3 regions of the Geobacillus sp. PK12 genome follow, and region 3 is predicted to be linked to each of the others. Evidence: riboswitches for the same ligand, from Rfam matches in the RefSeq annotation. Region 3 holds a riboswitch; each other region holds the start of a gene.
The links. A riboswitch is a leader RNA that binds a small molecule or an ion and turns the genes downstream of it on or off. The one in region 3 is predicted to bind cobalamin.
Positions count from the first base shown of each region.

Region 1 (4,906 bases), on a different contig from region 3:
TATGAGGAACTGAAAATCTTGCAAGCAGTGTTCCTGAAAAAATGGAAACAGATTGTTTTTGAAACTTGACGTTGTGTACGATAGAATGAAAGTATGGTTCATCACCAAAAGATGTACTTGACTTTTAAAGACAAACATGATAGCAATGTTGCTCAAAGAGATGTGTGGTATAAAAAGGAAAAATGCTGTTTTGATTTTCTCTATCATAATCGTCTTTCTTTGTCAAGTACACTTTGTGGTGAAGAGCCGAAAGTATCTTTGTATCCATAATTTTAGTTTTAAACAAAAAGGTTTTTCGTTTAGTTTTTGGATTCTTCTTAGCAAAGTGGAGGGACAATCATCGCCATGTGCGGTTTTATTGGCTGTATTCATGATCGCCCGAGAGCGATTGAGCAAACATGGAAAACAACGTTGATGGAGATGAACCGCCTGATTACCCATCGCGGCCCCGACGATGAGGGGTATTTTTTTGATGAATACGTGAGTTTTGGCTTTCGGCGGCTGAGCATCATCGATCTGGAGGCGGGGCATCAGCCGCTGTCTTATGAAAACGATCGATATTGGATCATTTTTAACGGGGAAATTTACAACTATCTTGAATTGCGGGAGGAGCTGGCGGCGAAAGGATATTCGTTTGCGACGCATTCGGATACTGAGGTGATTGTCGCCCTTTACAGCGCCGAAAAAGAAAAAGCGGTCGAAAAACTGCGCGGGATGTTTGCGTTTGTCATTTGGGACAAGCAAGAGAAAACGGTGTTTGCGGCGCGCGATCCGTTCGGCATTAAGCCGTTTTTTTATGCGGAGCAAGGAGACCGCACGTTTTTCGCTTCGGAAAAGAAAAGCATCTTGCTCGCTCTGGGACAGGAGTCGCTAAACGGCGATTCCCTGCAGCATTATTTAACATTCCAATATGTCCCTGAGCCGCTGACGATGTCGGCCGGCATTTACAAGCTGGAGCCGGGGCATTATCTCAAGAAACAAGTCGGAAAACCGCTCACGATTCATCGTTATTGGAAGGCATCCTTCGACCCCATTCGCCAATCGGAAGAGGAGCTTGTCAAGCAAATCCGCGATGCGCTGTTTGATTCGGTCAGCGTCCATATGCGCAGCGATGTGCCGGTCGGTGCGTTTTTGTCGGGAGGCATTGATTCATCGTTCATCGTCGCCATCGCGAAACAATTCCATCCGCACCTGAAGACCTTTTCCGTCGGATTTGAGCGGGAAGGGTTCAGCGAAATTGATGTCGCAAAAGAAACCGCAGAGAAGCTTGGGGTAGACAACATTAGCTATGTCATCTCACCGCAGGAGTATATGGAAGAGCTACCGAAAATTATGTGGCATATGGACGATCCGCTTGCCGATCCTGCGGCGGTGCCGCTTTATTTTGTCGCTCGTGAGGCGAGAAAGCATGTCACGGTTGTGCTTTCTGGCGAAGGGGCGGACGAGCTGTTCGGCGGTTACAACATTTACCGCGAACCAGAGTCGCTGCGGCTGTTTGTGCGTATGCCAAACATCGTAAAAGCGGTGTTGCGGATGATCGCGAAGCTGCTTCCGGACGGGATGAAAGGAAAAAGCTTTTTGGAGCGCGGCACGACGCCGCTTGAAGAGCGGTATGTCGGCAATGCCAAAATCTATAGCGAAAAGGAAAAAGCGGCGCTGCTCAAAACGTACCGAGGAGGGTGCGAATATACGGCGGTGACGGCTCCGTTTTACCGCGAAACGCTTCATGACCCGCCCGTCAACCGGATGCAGTATATTGATCTTCATACATGGCTAAGGGGCGATATTTTAGTCAAAGCGGACAAAATGACGATGGCCCATTCGCTTGAGCTGCGCGTTCCCTTTTTAGACAAAAAGGTATTTGAGGTTGCTAGGCAAATCGCCCCTGATATGAAGATAGCCAACGGTACGACGAAATATATTTTACGTAAAGCCGCCGAAGGCATCGTGCCGGATCATGTGTTAAACCGGAAAAAATTAGGGTTCCCCGTGCCGATTCGCCACTGGCTGAAAAACGAAATGTATGACTGGGCGAGACAGCTCATCCACGAAAGCGAAACCGATCATCTGTTCCATAAGGATGTGCTCCATCGGCTGCTGGATGAACATGCCCGCCACAAGGCGGACCACAGCCGCAAGCTGTGGACGGTGTTGGCGTTTATGGTTTGGCATCAAGTGTATGTGGAAAAGAAGTACGATTTTGCTTCATCCGCACAAAGCGAGGAGCGGCCAGCGTCTGTTTTGGAGGCGTAGCAGGGAAACGACAGGGCGTTCTAAGGGCGACACCTAGAACGCCTTTTTCGATGGTGCGGACAGTTTCCTTGCCTTTGGCGAAGCGAAAGAGAAAATTTGCTTTCTCCCGCTCTTGCAATTTTCCCGGTTTTGGTATATGCTTGTTCCATCAGGATGCTAAATACTATATATTGGTTTTGAAGTCTTGTTGTACAACTACATATCGTTCTGCCAAGCAATGGTGTCCATCAGGACTTAATAGGGAATCCGGTGTGAATCCGGAACTGCCCCCGCAACTGTATGTGCGGACGAAATGGGATGGCCACTGGCGGCAAGAGCCGTTCGGCGCGCCGCTGGGAAGGCCCCAAAGTAGGACGATGCACGAGTCAGGAGACCTGCCTTGCTTGGAACGTTTCATGTTCTTCGGGGTGTGAGAAGATGAAACGATAGGGGAAAAGAAAAAGGGTTTCGTATGCCTTTTTTCCGTCTGTCGTTTCATCCGCTCGCCTGCCCGAGCGGATTTTTTATTGAAGGAGTGGGGAAACGAATGACCGTATTGACGAAAACGATCATCCTCGATGACCAAGGGAAGCCGGTTTCGTTTTCACGTGAAGAGTTTGCGTCGCTGATTGGGCAAGCCGCCGCTGGATTCGGCCGTCTGTCGCTTGATGAATACGTCGAGCGTGTTTGGCAGCTTCTTAGCCGAAAGGAGTCCGTCACGGTAGAACAGCTGCACCAAACGGCTATTTTGGAAGGACTTTCTTACATTGATGAAGAGGAGCCGGACTGGACGTTTGTGTGCGCCCGGCTGTATTTGCGGCAATTGTACCGTGAAGCGGCGCGGCAGCGCGGGTACGATGAACGCGAGCGGTATGGCGATTTCTACTCGCTGCTTGTTGCGCTGACGGAACAAGGGGTGTACAGTCCGTTCTTGCTTGAACGTTATACGAAAGAAGAAGTCGACGCCATCGGTGCGTTTCTTGATCCGGAGAAGGACAAGCTGTTTACGTACATTGGGCTGCGCACGCTCGCGGACCGGTATTTGGCGCGCGATTATGAGCGGCGGTTGTATGAATTGCCGCAGGAGCGGTTTTTGGTCATTGCCATGACGCTCATGGCGAATGAACCGCAAAAGCAGCGGCTTGCGCTCGTGAAGGAAGCGTATTGGGCGTTAAGCAACTTATACATGACCGTGGCGACGCCGACGCTTGCCAACGCTGGGAAGTCGTACGGCCAGCTCTCAAGCTGCTTTGTCGATACGGTCGATGACAGCTTGCAAGGAATTTATGACAGCAACACCGACATCGCCAACTTGTCGAAATCGGGCGGCGGCATCGGCGTCTATTTAGGCAAAATCCGTTCGCGCGGCAGCGACATCAAAGGGTTCAAAGGGGTTTCCTCCGGCGTCATCCCGTGGATGAAGCAGTTGAACAATACAGCGGTGAGCGTCGATCAGCTGGGGCAGCGCAAAGGGGCCATTTCCGTCTATTTGGATGTATGGCATAAAGACATTTTTGCGTTTCTCGATGCGCGGCTCAACAACGGCGACGAACGGCTGCGGACGCATGATTTGTTCACCGGCGTGTGCATTCCGGACTTGTTCATGGAGCAAGTCGAACAGCGCGGCGACTGGTACTTGTTTGATCCGCATGAAGTGCGGAAGGTGATGGGGTTTAGCTTGGAAGATTTTTATGATGAGGAAAAAGGGCGCGGGAGTTTCCGCGAGAAATATTGGCGATGCGTCAACGAACCAAGGCTGTCGAAAGAAAAAGTGCCGGCGATCGACGTGATGAAAAGCATTATGCGCAGCCAGCTCGAGTCGGGGACGCCGTTTATGTTTTACCGCGATGAAGTGAACCGGCAAAACCCGAACCGCCATCTCGGGATGATCTACTGCAGCAACCTTTGCACGGAAATCGCGCAAAACCAAAGCCCGACAGTGACGAAGCGGCAATATGTGAAAGACGGGATGATCATCATTGAGAAAATCCCAGGCGATTTTGTCGTCTGCAATTTATCGTCGATCAACTTGGCGCGGGCGGTGACCGATGGGGTTTTAGCGCGGCTCATCCCGATTCAAATGCGGATGCTCGATAATGTCATTGATTTAAACAATATTCCGGTGCTGCAGGCCGGCCTGACGAACGAAAAATACCGCGCTGTCGGGCTTGGAACCTTTGGCTGGCATCATCTTTTGGCGTTAAAAGGTATTCGCTGGGAGTCGGAGGAAGCGGTCCGCTATGCCGACGAGCTGTATGAAACGATCGCGTATTTGGCGATTCAAGCGAGCATGGAGCTCGCCAAAGAGAAAGGGAGCTACCCGGCGTTTCCGGGGTCGGACTGGCAGACGGGCGCTTATTTTGAGCGGCGCGGCTACGAAAGCCACGGTGAATTGGATTGGGATCGGCTGAAGCAAGACGTGGCCCGCTATGGGATGCGAAACGGCTATGTGATGGCGGTGGCGCCGAACGCCTCGACGTCGATCATCGCCGGCAGTACAGCGAGCATTGACCCGATTTTCTTAAAAGTGTACGCCGAGGAAAAGAAAGATTATAAGATTCCCGTTACGGTGCCGGATTTAAACGAACAGACGACATGGTATTACAAATCGGCGTACCATATCGACCAGCGCTGGAGCATCAAGCAAAACGCCGCCCGCCAGCGCCATATCGAC
Region 1 is NZ_SDKL01000002.1:297,235-302,140, forward strand. Features, by position in the region: gene asnB (asparagine synthase (glutamine-hydrolyzing)) at 346-2,253, shown strand; cobalamin riboswitch at 2,454-2,649, shown strand; gene ETR37_RS01985 (ribonucleoside-diphosphate reductase subunit alpha) at 2,705-4,906, shown strand, end outside.
Region 1: it holds a riboswitch for cobalamin, as region 3 does, so the genes downstream of both, ETR37_RS01985 (ribonucleoside-diphosphate reductase subunit alpha) here and metE (5-methyltetrahydropteroyltriglutamate--homocysteine S-methyltransferase) in region 3, are expected to answer to the same signal.

Region 2 (4,906 bases), on a different contig from region 3:
CGATGCAGTGTTTTCCAATTTAGCGCTCATTTTCGCCATCGGCGTGGCGATCGGTTTTGCGAAAGATGGCAACGGCGCCGCCGCTCTGGCCGGCGCGATCGGTTACTTTGTCTTGACAAAAGGGGCCGCCGCGATTGATAAGGACATCAATATGTCTGTGTTGGGCGGCATCCTCTCCGGGGTGATCGCCGGGCTTTTATATAACCGTTATCATGATATCAAGCTGCCGGATTGGCTCGGCTTCTTCGGCGGCCGGCGGTTTGTGCCGATCGTGACATCGCTTGTCATGCTCGTGCTTGCCTTGATTTTTGGCTATGTATGGCCGCCGATTCAAGATGGCATCAACGCGGTCGGCCATTGGATCGTCGGCGCCGGGGCGGTTGGCGTCGGCATTTTCGGGTTCCTCAACCGGCTGCTCATTCCAGTCGGATTGCACCATGTGTTAAAACAATCGATTCAAGCGTCAGAAGGCAGGGTGATCGTCGCGGAAGTCGTCGGGGAATTTGCGCCGCTGTATCCGGCGGTCACCAACGCCGAACTGGCCACGGCGTTTGGGGCGGATTTGCTGTTGTTGAATTTTACCTGATCTTTTTGCGGCTCACGAACAAAGACTCCCGTCTAAGCGGGGAACTGTAGTCGCTTGTAAAGCCTGACGCCGTCATAAAAGGCGTCGGGTCTTTGATTTTTAGAGGCGATGAAACGTTTTTCCGATCTCGACGTATTACATAGATGAAAGGTATGAGATTACGGCGCCTTGTTAAGGCAAAACGCCGTTCATCCGCCAATAGGTGGGCGCCGATAAAACGTGGAAGGAGCCGGAGGAACATGAGCATGTTTGGAAAAGTCGCCGCCGATGTGCTTGGGCTAAGCGACATCGGCTCGGTTATTCAGCCGAAAGACTACGACAAAGTGGATGCCGATGATTATGTGATGCACGAGGATGGAGAAAAAATCTATTTTCTCATCAAGTCGAAATCCGATGAATATTGCTTCACAAACCGCGCGCTCATTCATCTGGACGGCACGAGCGCCGCGAGCAAAAAACGGACGCTGCGCCGCTACGATTACTATAAGCATCCGATTTCCGACGTGTCGCTCGAAACAGCCGGGACGGTCGATTTGGATGCGGAAATCAAATTTAAAATCGGCCCGCACGCATACTCGATCGATGTGCATAAAAAGCATATCGAGGAACTGAAAGACTTGTATAAATCGCTGCTGGCGATCGCGGACATTTGCCATGAAAACGAAACGAAGTTCAACTATGCGGAGCGGAGTTTGGAACTGGCGGCCAAGGTGTTTGCCAACATGCGCGGCGACGGCGCCAATGTGTCGGCGGATTTTCAGGCCGTGAATGAATACGCTTTTCGCTGGCTGACGGAAGCGAAAAAGAACTATACGGTCAAAGATTTTGGTTTTGTGTTTGACAAATATATTCAACAGTGACGAGTGGAGCCGGCAGTCAGAAAGGCGTCTTGCATAAAGGCGGGGCGCCTTTTCCTATGGCGGTTAGGCGGACGCTTGGCTGGGAACGCTGGTTTGGAGAGCTGGCTGCCAGTTTTCTATAAAAATAGTTGTCAAACGGCAAACGCTGTTTTAATATAAAAATGTCCATATCCCATAACTGAATCCATTTGCAGCAAGGTGCCGAAACGGCTTAATAGGGAATCCGGTGGGAATCCGGAGCTGTCCCCGCAACTGTCAATGCGGACGAAATGAAATCGCCACTGTACGGACAGATGGCTTGCGCTGTTTTCCGTACGGGAAGGCTTCAGAGTAGGATGAAGCATGAGCCAGTAGACCTGCCTTGCTTGCCGCAGTTTCCGAATCTTCGGGGGGTGAGACGCGGAAACAGTCGTACAGGGCATTGTTGTGCCCATTGGCGGTCTGTTTCGCGCTCATTCCCAGATTTAGGCGGAATGGGCGTTTTTTATTGTACATACATCACTGAAGGGGGAATGACGGATGAAACGTTGGACATGGCCGGCGGTGGTGGCGGTGTTCTTCCTTTTGGCCGCCGTGCTCGTCGGCTGTGGCGGGGCGAATGGCAGCACCGAGCCTGCGAAAAAAGACGAGCCGAAAACGGAACAAGCGGCGTTTCCAGTGACAGTGAAAGACGGGCTTGGCGAGGATGTCACGATCAAAGCGGAACCGAAAAAAATCGTCTCGCTCATCCCGAGCAATACGGAAATCGCCTATGCGTTGGGGTTGGGCGATAAGATCGTCGGCGTCAGCGATTTTGACAATTATCCGGAAGACGTCAAAACGAAAACGAAAATCGGCGGCATGGAGTTTAATGTCGAGAAAATCATTTCGCTCAAACCGGATCTCGTCTTGGCCCACGCGTCAAGCGCCCATAACTCGCGCGATGGCCTCAAGCAATTGAAAGACGCCGGCATTACCGTGCTTGTCGTCAATGACGCGAAGTCGTTCGACGATGTATATGCGTCCATCGACTTGATCGGCAAAGCGACCGGGACGACAGACAAAGCGAAGCAAGTGATTGATGAGATGAAAGAGAAGCTTGCGAAAATCAAAGAAAAAGCGAAACAAATCCCGGCGGACAAACAGGCCAATGTCTGGATTGAAGTGTCGCCGCCGCCGCAGCTGTATACGGCCGGCAAAGGGACGTTTATGGATGAGATGCTTCAAGTGATTTCAGCGAAAAACGTCGCCGGCAGCTTGGAAGGCTGGCCGATGGTGACGGAAGAAAAAGCCGTGGCCTATAAGCCGGATGTCATCATCACGACATACGGCGGAGCGAAGCAAGTGTTGGCGCGCGCCGCTTGGAAAGACGTGCCGGCGGTGAAAAACAAGCGGGTGTATGACGTCAACACCGACTTAGTAAGCCGACCGGGTCCGCGCCTTGTCGAAGGGGTCGAGGAACTTGCCAAAGCCATTTACCCGGATGTGTTCAAGTAAAATGTGGATGTATATATTGGCCGTCACCGCGGCCGTGTTATCGTTGCTCGTAGGGATATCGACAGGATCGCTGTCGATTCCCTTTTCTTCTATTGTCCGCATTTTGGCGGCTGAATGGTTCGGAGCGGCGCTGCCTCGCCACATTCCGGCTGATTGGGTGCCGATCGTGATGGCGATCCGCTTGCCGCGCGTCGTGCTTGCGTTTTTGGTCGGGGCGTCATTGGCGCTGGCCGGGTCCGCGTTTCAAGGGCTGTTAAAAAATGCGCTCGCCGATCCGTACACGCTCGGTGTCTCGTCCGGCGCGTCGGTCGGGGCGGTGCTCGTCATCTTTCTCGGCTGGCAATGGCCGTTCTTTGGCACGTTTACGCTGCCGGTCGTGAGCATCTTGTTTGGCATGGCGACGCTTGCCGCCGTTTTGGCGTTCACTCGCGCTGTGGAGCGGCGCATGTCGGTTGAGACGATCATTTTAGCCGGCATTATCTTCGGCGCGTTTTTCAGCGCGTTCATTTCGCTCATGATCGCGTTGACCGGGGAAGAATTGCGGCAAATCATCTCATGGCTGATGGGGAGCGTGGCGATGCGCGGCTGGAAATACAGCGGGCTGTTGCTGCCGTTTTTTCTCGTTGGGGCCGCAGTGCTCATCGCCAACAGCCGCGAGTTGAACGCGTTTGCCTTTGGCGAGGAGGCGGCGCTTCATGTCGGCGTTGATGTTACGCGCCGAAAAGTCATCATTTTGACGGCAGCGGCGCTGCTCACCGGCGCGGCGGTGTCGGTGTCAGGGACGATCGGCTTTGTCGGGCTTGTCGTTCCGCATATGGTTCGGCTTGTGTGCGGGCCGAACTACCGGGTGCTGTTGCCGCTGTCGCTCTTGTACGGCGGTGCGTTTCTTGTGCTTGCCGATGTGGCGGCGCGGACGATCATCGAACCGCGCGAACTGCCGATCGGCGTCATCACCGCGCTGATCGGCGCCCCGCTATTTGCCGTCTTGTTTTTCCGAAAAATGAAGCGAAAGATGGGATGATGATGCTCGAGGTGCGGGCCGTATCGCATCGGTATGGACCAAAGCAAGTGCTTGATCGTGTGACGTTTGCCGTGGAAAAAGGCGAAATATTCGGCATCTTAGGGCCGAATGGCAGCGGGAAAACGACTTTGATCAAACTCATCAGCAAAGAGCTGCCGCTGGCAAGCGGGGAGATCGTCATCGATGGCCGAAAGCTCTCGGCGCTGTCTGCGAAGCAATGGGCGCGGATGGCCGCCGTCTTGCCGCAGACAGCGGAGGCGGCGCCCGGCTATACGGTGAGGGAAACGGTGGCGCTCGGCCGCTATCCTCATCAGCGCGGCTTCTTTCCGACGTGGACGGAGGACGATGAAGCCGCCCTCCGAGACGCGCTTGCGGCCGTCGGCCTGACGGGGAAAATCGATGAACCGCTCGAACGATTGAGCGGCGGCGAGCGGCAGCGCGCCTATTTGGCCCGCGCACTCGCCCAAGAGCCCAAGCTGCTCTTGCTCGATGAGCCGACGAACCATATGGATGTGAGCGGCCAAGTCCGGCTTTTGGACCGGCTCGCCGAAGCGGCGCACGCCCGCGGCTTGACGGTCGTCGCCGTTTTCCACGATATGAATGCGGCGAGCTTGTATTGCGATCGGGTGCTCGTGCTGAACAAAGGGAAAATAGCCGCGCTCGGCGCCCCTGCGGATGTCATGACGCCGGCGTTGCTTGAGGAAGTGTTTGCCGCGCCGATTGTGCGTCTGGCCCATCCGGCGTCGGCAACGCCGATGTTTTCGTTCATGCCGAACAAGAAGCAAGGGGAATCGCCGGTCGGCGGGCTGCGGCTTTCCTTTCTTGATGACGCCGCTGTGCTTACTGCGGCCGCGCCGCTTCGCGTCCTGTCCTCGGCATTGATCGGCGCCGGATTTCAATGGGCGACCCATTTTGTCAACCGCCAAGTCGGGTTGGATTACGATTGCAGTGATGCGGAAGGAG
Region 2 is NZ_SDKL01000033.1:73-4,978, forward strand. Features, by position in the region: partial or broken gene ETR37_RS11545 (PTS transporter subunit EIIC) at 1-457, shown strand, start outside; gene ETR37_RS20805 (DUF7916 family protein) at 476-586, shown strand; gene ETR37_RS11550 (PH domain-containing protein) at 832-1,446, shown strand; cobalamin riboswitch at 1,626-1,824, shown strand; gene ETR37_RS11555 (ABC transporter substrate-binding protein) at 1,966-2,922, shown strand; gene ETR37_RS11560 (FecCD family ABC transporter permease) at 2,909-3,943, shown strand; gene ETR37_RS11565 (adenosylcobinamide amidohydrolase) at 3,940-4,906, shown strand, end outside.
Region 2: it holds a riboswitch for cobalamin, as region 3 does, so the genes downstream of both, ETR37_RS11555 (ABC transporter substrate-binding protein) here and metE (5-methyltetrahydropteroyltriglutamate--homocysteine S-methyltransferase) in region 3, are expected to answer to the same signal.

Region 3 (4,906 bases):
CGGCGTCAACAACACCGCCCCGATCCCCCAAACTCGGTGGATATACACGGAGGCCAGCTCATACCCATTGAGAGGCAGCAACAACGCCCATAACGGCTCCACAAAGGCGGCGGCTAGAACGAGAAGAGCAACGGAACCAAACGCCGCTCCCCTTTTCCAACTCATATGGCGAACGATCAGGGCAAACAGCTGAAGACAAAAATAGATCAGAGAGACTAGAACAAAGCCCGCTCCCGTTCTCTGTTTCGATGAAATGTAATCGAATGCCGCATAGCCCCATACAATCAGCTTGTAAATGATCAGCAGCGATTCCATAACATCCCCTCAGCCGACTTTTCCCGTCAGATAATAAACGGCAATTTGCGTTCGATGTTGCAGTCCGGTTTTGTCCAAAATCGATGTGATGTAATTGGCCACCGTTCCCTCGGAGAGAAATAGCTGTTTGGCAATCTCTTTATTCGAAAGCCCCTTCGCAATGAGCGCCATAATGTCCAACTCTCGTTCCGTAAACAGGCTTTTATCGATTTTCGGGGCTGCTTCTGTTTCTTCTTTTAAGTTGGACTTAATTTTGTCCATCACAATCTCCTGCATCACCACTTGGCCGTGATAAACCGCTTTGATCGCTTCGCGGATTCGTTCCGGATCGGTATTTTTCAAAAAATATCCTTTTGCACCGTATTGAATGGCGTCTAGAATGTATTCATCATCATCAAACGTCGTCAAGATGAGCGGCTTTGTCTTCGTCTGCTCGCATAGAAGCTTTGTCGCTTCCACTCCATTCATGTTCGGCATGCGCACATCCAATAACGCGACATCAACTTCATGATGTCGACAATATTCCACTGCCTCTTTCCCATCGCCTACAGTCGCGGCGACATCAAACTCGTCATACGTGCTTAAGATGATCCGCAGCCCTTCGCGGACAAAGGGATTGTCATCGGCGATGAGCACTTTTATGCGCGGAACATGGGACGAAGAGTGATGTTCCATCTTTACCCACCCCTTTTCATCATGACGCCTGTCCACTACCTCGCGTGCATGATTTTCATGGTTTACTTTCATCTTTCCAAAACCGGAGGAACTATTCTTTCAACGTGGACCATTCGTGCACACAAACATATGCCTTCAAGGCGGCCTTCTGTCCAGCGAGTGAGAAAATGATTGTACACAAATCGGCAACATCCTATGATGCTCCGGATATACGGTTCCTGTTCTTTTGTCGGATAGAGACGGACGGAACAGGCTTGGCGCATTCCAATCGTCAAGAAAATTATACCATATTGCGCTTCCTCCCACTCCTTTAAGGGGGAGAGGAGCACAAGATTTCTGTAATGAATAAGGGCGATTTTTTCCGTTGCCACAGAGGAAATGAACCAAAGCAAGAGCAGGCCGAACCGAGTCGACGCTGGGATGCGTCCGGTGTTGCCAAGAGTAGCTGTCGGATCAAGACATGGGAACAGAGCCAAGCTCGATCGAATAGGCAAAACGGAAGGCAGGTCGAGGTGCCCATTCACCAACGGAGCGATCATCCTGTACCGAAACAGTGCGATGTCGTGTCTCATCGACTTATCCATCTGGATCTCCTCCTCGTCTTTCCCACCATCCATATACATTTGAATGTCAATGACAAAGTCGTGAAACTTGATCAAATTTCCTCCCCATCTTTGAAACAAATGGAAATTTCCGCCCGAAACGGCTCCTCACCACAACATGTACTTGACAAGCAATACAGCTTCCTGCACAAAGATTTGAAAAAATCACTGATTTGTTGATTTTCCCTTACAAGCGTAAATGGGGTATGTTCAGAAAAAATCATGTACAACTTTTGGTGAAGAGCCTCCGAAACAATTCACAAAAAATTTAGCACACTCTTCAGAAAAGAGGGAAAAGGCTTTCTGAAAGAATGTACAAGAAACGGTGTTTTGTTTTCGCAGAAAAATTCCATGGGCAGCGCACTTTGCCCTCCACCCGGGGATGAAAATCACACGTCAGTCCTGCATTTTCACAAAAAACATATTTTTACATAAAATACTAATATTAACTCAAAAAATATCCCTGCTTACTATGCCGTTATGCCTCTTAAAACCCCTTCACAAAAACATTTCGGTTGAAAAAAACAAAAAATTCTTTTATTCTAAATTTTATACAACCAAATAATCAGTTCACGCAACAGGTGGTTCACACATGTGGTGAACCTTAAAAGGGAAGTTTGGTGAAAATCCAACACGGTCGCGCCACTGTGATGCAGAGCTGTTTATCACAATCCACTGTTTCATTTGAAATGGGAAGGAGATAAACAGCGATGAAGCTAAGTCAGGAGACCTGCCTGTTGTATGCACTTTCGACCTACGCGTCATAGGGAGGAGTGAGGACATATGATATTGAGGCACTTCACGTATCTCAATACAAGCTAGTTATACCCTCCTTCCGTTGGAAGAGGGTTTTTTGCTTGATTGGGATCAAATAACTGGAGGTGCTTCCACATGTTCATCCGCAGTTCAAATGTAGGGTATCCACGCATTGGGGAGAAAAGAGAATGGAAAAAGACGTTAGAATCGTTTTGGAATGGGCAGATCACCAAAGAACAATGCACCAAAATGATGGAAGCGATTCGACTTGATTCGATTCGTAAACAGATGGAGAAAGGAATCGATCTCATTCCAATTGGAGATTTTTCTTTATACGATCACGTATTAGATACAGCATTCATGTTTGGATATATTCCAGAGCAATTTCAACAAATAGACGATACACTTGAGCAATATTTTGCGATGGCACGCGGGACAAATGGGCAACATGCGCTTGAAATGACGAAATGGTTTAATACAAATTACCATTACATCGTGCCTGAAATTGGACAAACAAAGCCAAGATTAGTGGAGAATCGCCTATTGAAAGAATACAACCTTGTAAAAGAAACATTCGATTTAGAAACAAAACCTGTGTTGCTTGGACCGATTACGTTTCTTTTGCTTTCTAAGCAATACGATCGACACGAGTGGCGCAAACATCTCGCACGATTAGTTCCTGTTTATGTAGAATTATTCAAACAACTAAGCGAAGCGGGCGTGTCATTCGTCCAAATCGATGAACCGATTCTCGTCCAAGATATAGACGATGACATCGTCGATGCATTTCGTGATGTATATGAAGTTTTTCATCGCGGTGTACCAAATATAAACCTTATTTTACAAACATATTTTGATAGCGTGTCGCATTATCGTGAAATCGTTGCTTTACCTGTCGCAGGCATTGGGCTTGACTTTGTACATGATAATGGCGAAAACATGAAAAACATAAACACCTATGGATTTCCGAAAGATAAAATATTAGTTGCTGGGATTGTAGATGGCCGCAATGTATGGAAAAGTTCGCTTGCCCAAAAAGCGACGCTCCTTCACCATCTAGCAAACGTTGCTGAACAACTGATCATTCAACCGTCTTGCAGCTTACTGCACGTCCCTGTCACGACAAAACACGAACATTCACTGCCGCCGGAGCTCGCTGGGGCTTTATCATTTGCCGATGAAAAATTAGATGAAATACGTATGCTGACAGAATATATGAAAGGAAACACAACAATCGACAAGCTAATCCAATACGACGAACAAACAAACAGTAATTTAGCCAAGTTCCGCAAACAACAAGAACAAATAAACGAGATCACAGCCGTTCCGGTAAGCCGAACACCTTACAGCAAACGACGAAAGATACAACAATCACATTTGCAACTCCCGCTGTTGCCGACAACGACAATCGGCAGCTTCCCGCAGACGAGCGACGTGCGTCAAGCTCGGATGAAGTGGAAAAAAGGGGAATGGAACGATCATCAATATAAGTCCTTTATAAAGAAAGAAATCGCAAAATGGATCGACATTCAAGAGCAACTGCAGCTCGACGTGCTTGTCCATGGGGAATTTGAGCGCACAGATATGGTAGAATTTTTCGGTGAAAAGCTGCAAGGCATGGCATGCACGACAAACGGCTGGGTACAATCGTATGGATCACGTTGTGTTCGCCCGCCCATTATTTTTAGCCATGTGTCCTACCAACAACCGATGACCGTAGAAGAAACGGTATATGCCCAGTCGCTGACCCATAAACCTGTCAAAGGCATGCTGACAGGCCCTGTAACCATGTTAAACTGGTCGTTCGTTCGCGACGACATTCCACGAAAACATGTGCTGACACAGCTCGCCTTGGCCATTCGTGAAGAAGTGTTGCGCTTGGAAGCGAAAGGCATACGCATCATTCAAGTCGATGAACCAGCATTGCGGGAAGGATTGCCATTGAAAAAGGAAAAACACGCATCCTATTGGGAAGATGCCGTTATGGCGTTTCGTCTTGCTACCTCATCAGTGAAAGAGGAAACGCAAATTCATACCCATATGTGCTATTCACAGTTTGAACAGATGATGCATGTCATCGATAAACTTGATGCCGACGTCATTTCCATTGAATCATCGCGAAGCCATGGTGAGCTTATTGCTGCATTTGAAACATATGAGTACAAAAAAGAAATCGGCTTAGGGGTTTATGACATTCACAGCCCACGCATTCCGACAAAAAAAGAAATAAGCGAACAAATCGAGCGAGCGCTTCGCGTCCTTCGTCCAGAACAATTTTGGGTCAATCCCGATTGCGGATTAAAAACGCGAAAAGAAAAGGAAGCAATTGCCGCACTCAAAGCGATGGTGGAAGCCGCGCGCGAATACCGGGAGCGACTTTTGGCTTGCGGAGGGAAACCGTCATGGAAGTAAACGTCGAGCAATCAAAAACGATTCAAATGCGGCTCGTTTTGCCTTCTGATACGAACCATCTTGGCACGATTTTTGGCGGCACCGTTTTAGCGTATATTGATGAAATTGCAGCAATATCCGCCATGCGCCATGCACGAAAAGCGGTC
Region 3 is NZ_SDKL01000057.1:6,613-11,518, forward strand. Features, by position in the region: gene ETR37_RS15545 (sensor histidine kinase) at 1-315, opposite strand, end outside; gene ETR37_RS15550 (response regulator) at 325-990, opposite strand; gene ETR37_RS20815 (helix-turn-helix domain-containing protein) at 1,059-1,514, opposite strand; partial or broken gene ETR37_RS19855 (helix-turn-helix domain-containing protein) at 1,497-1,574, opposite strand; cobalamin riboswitch at 2,155-2,344, shown strand; gene metE (5-methyltetrahydropteroyltriglutamate--homocysteine S-methyltransferase) at 2,484-4,760, shown strand; gene ETR37_RS15565 (acyl-CoA thioesterase) at 4,751-4,906, shown strand, end outside.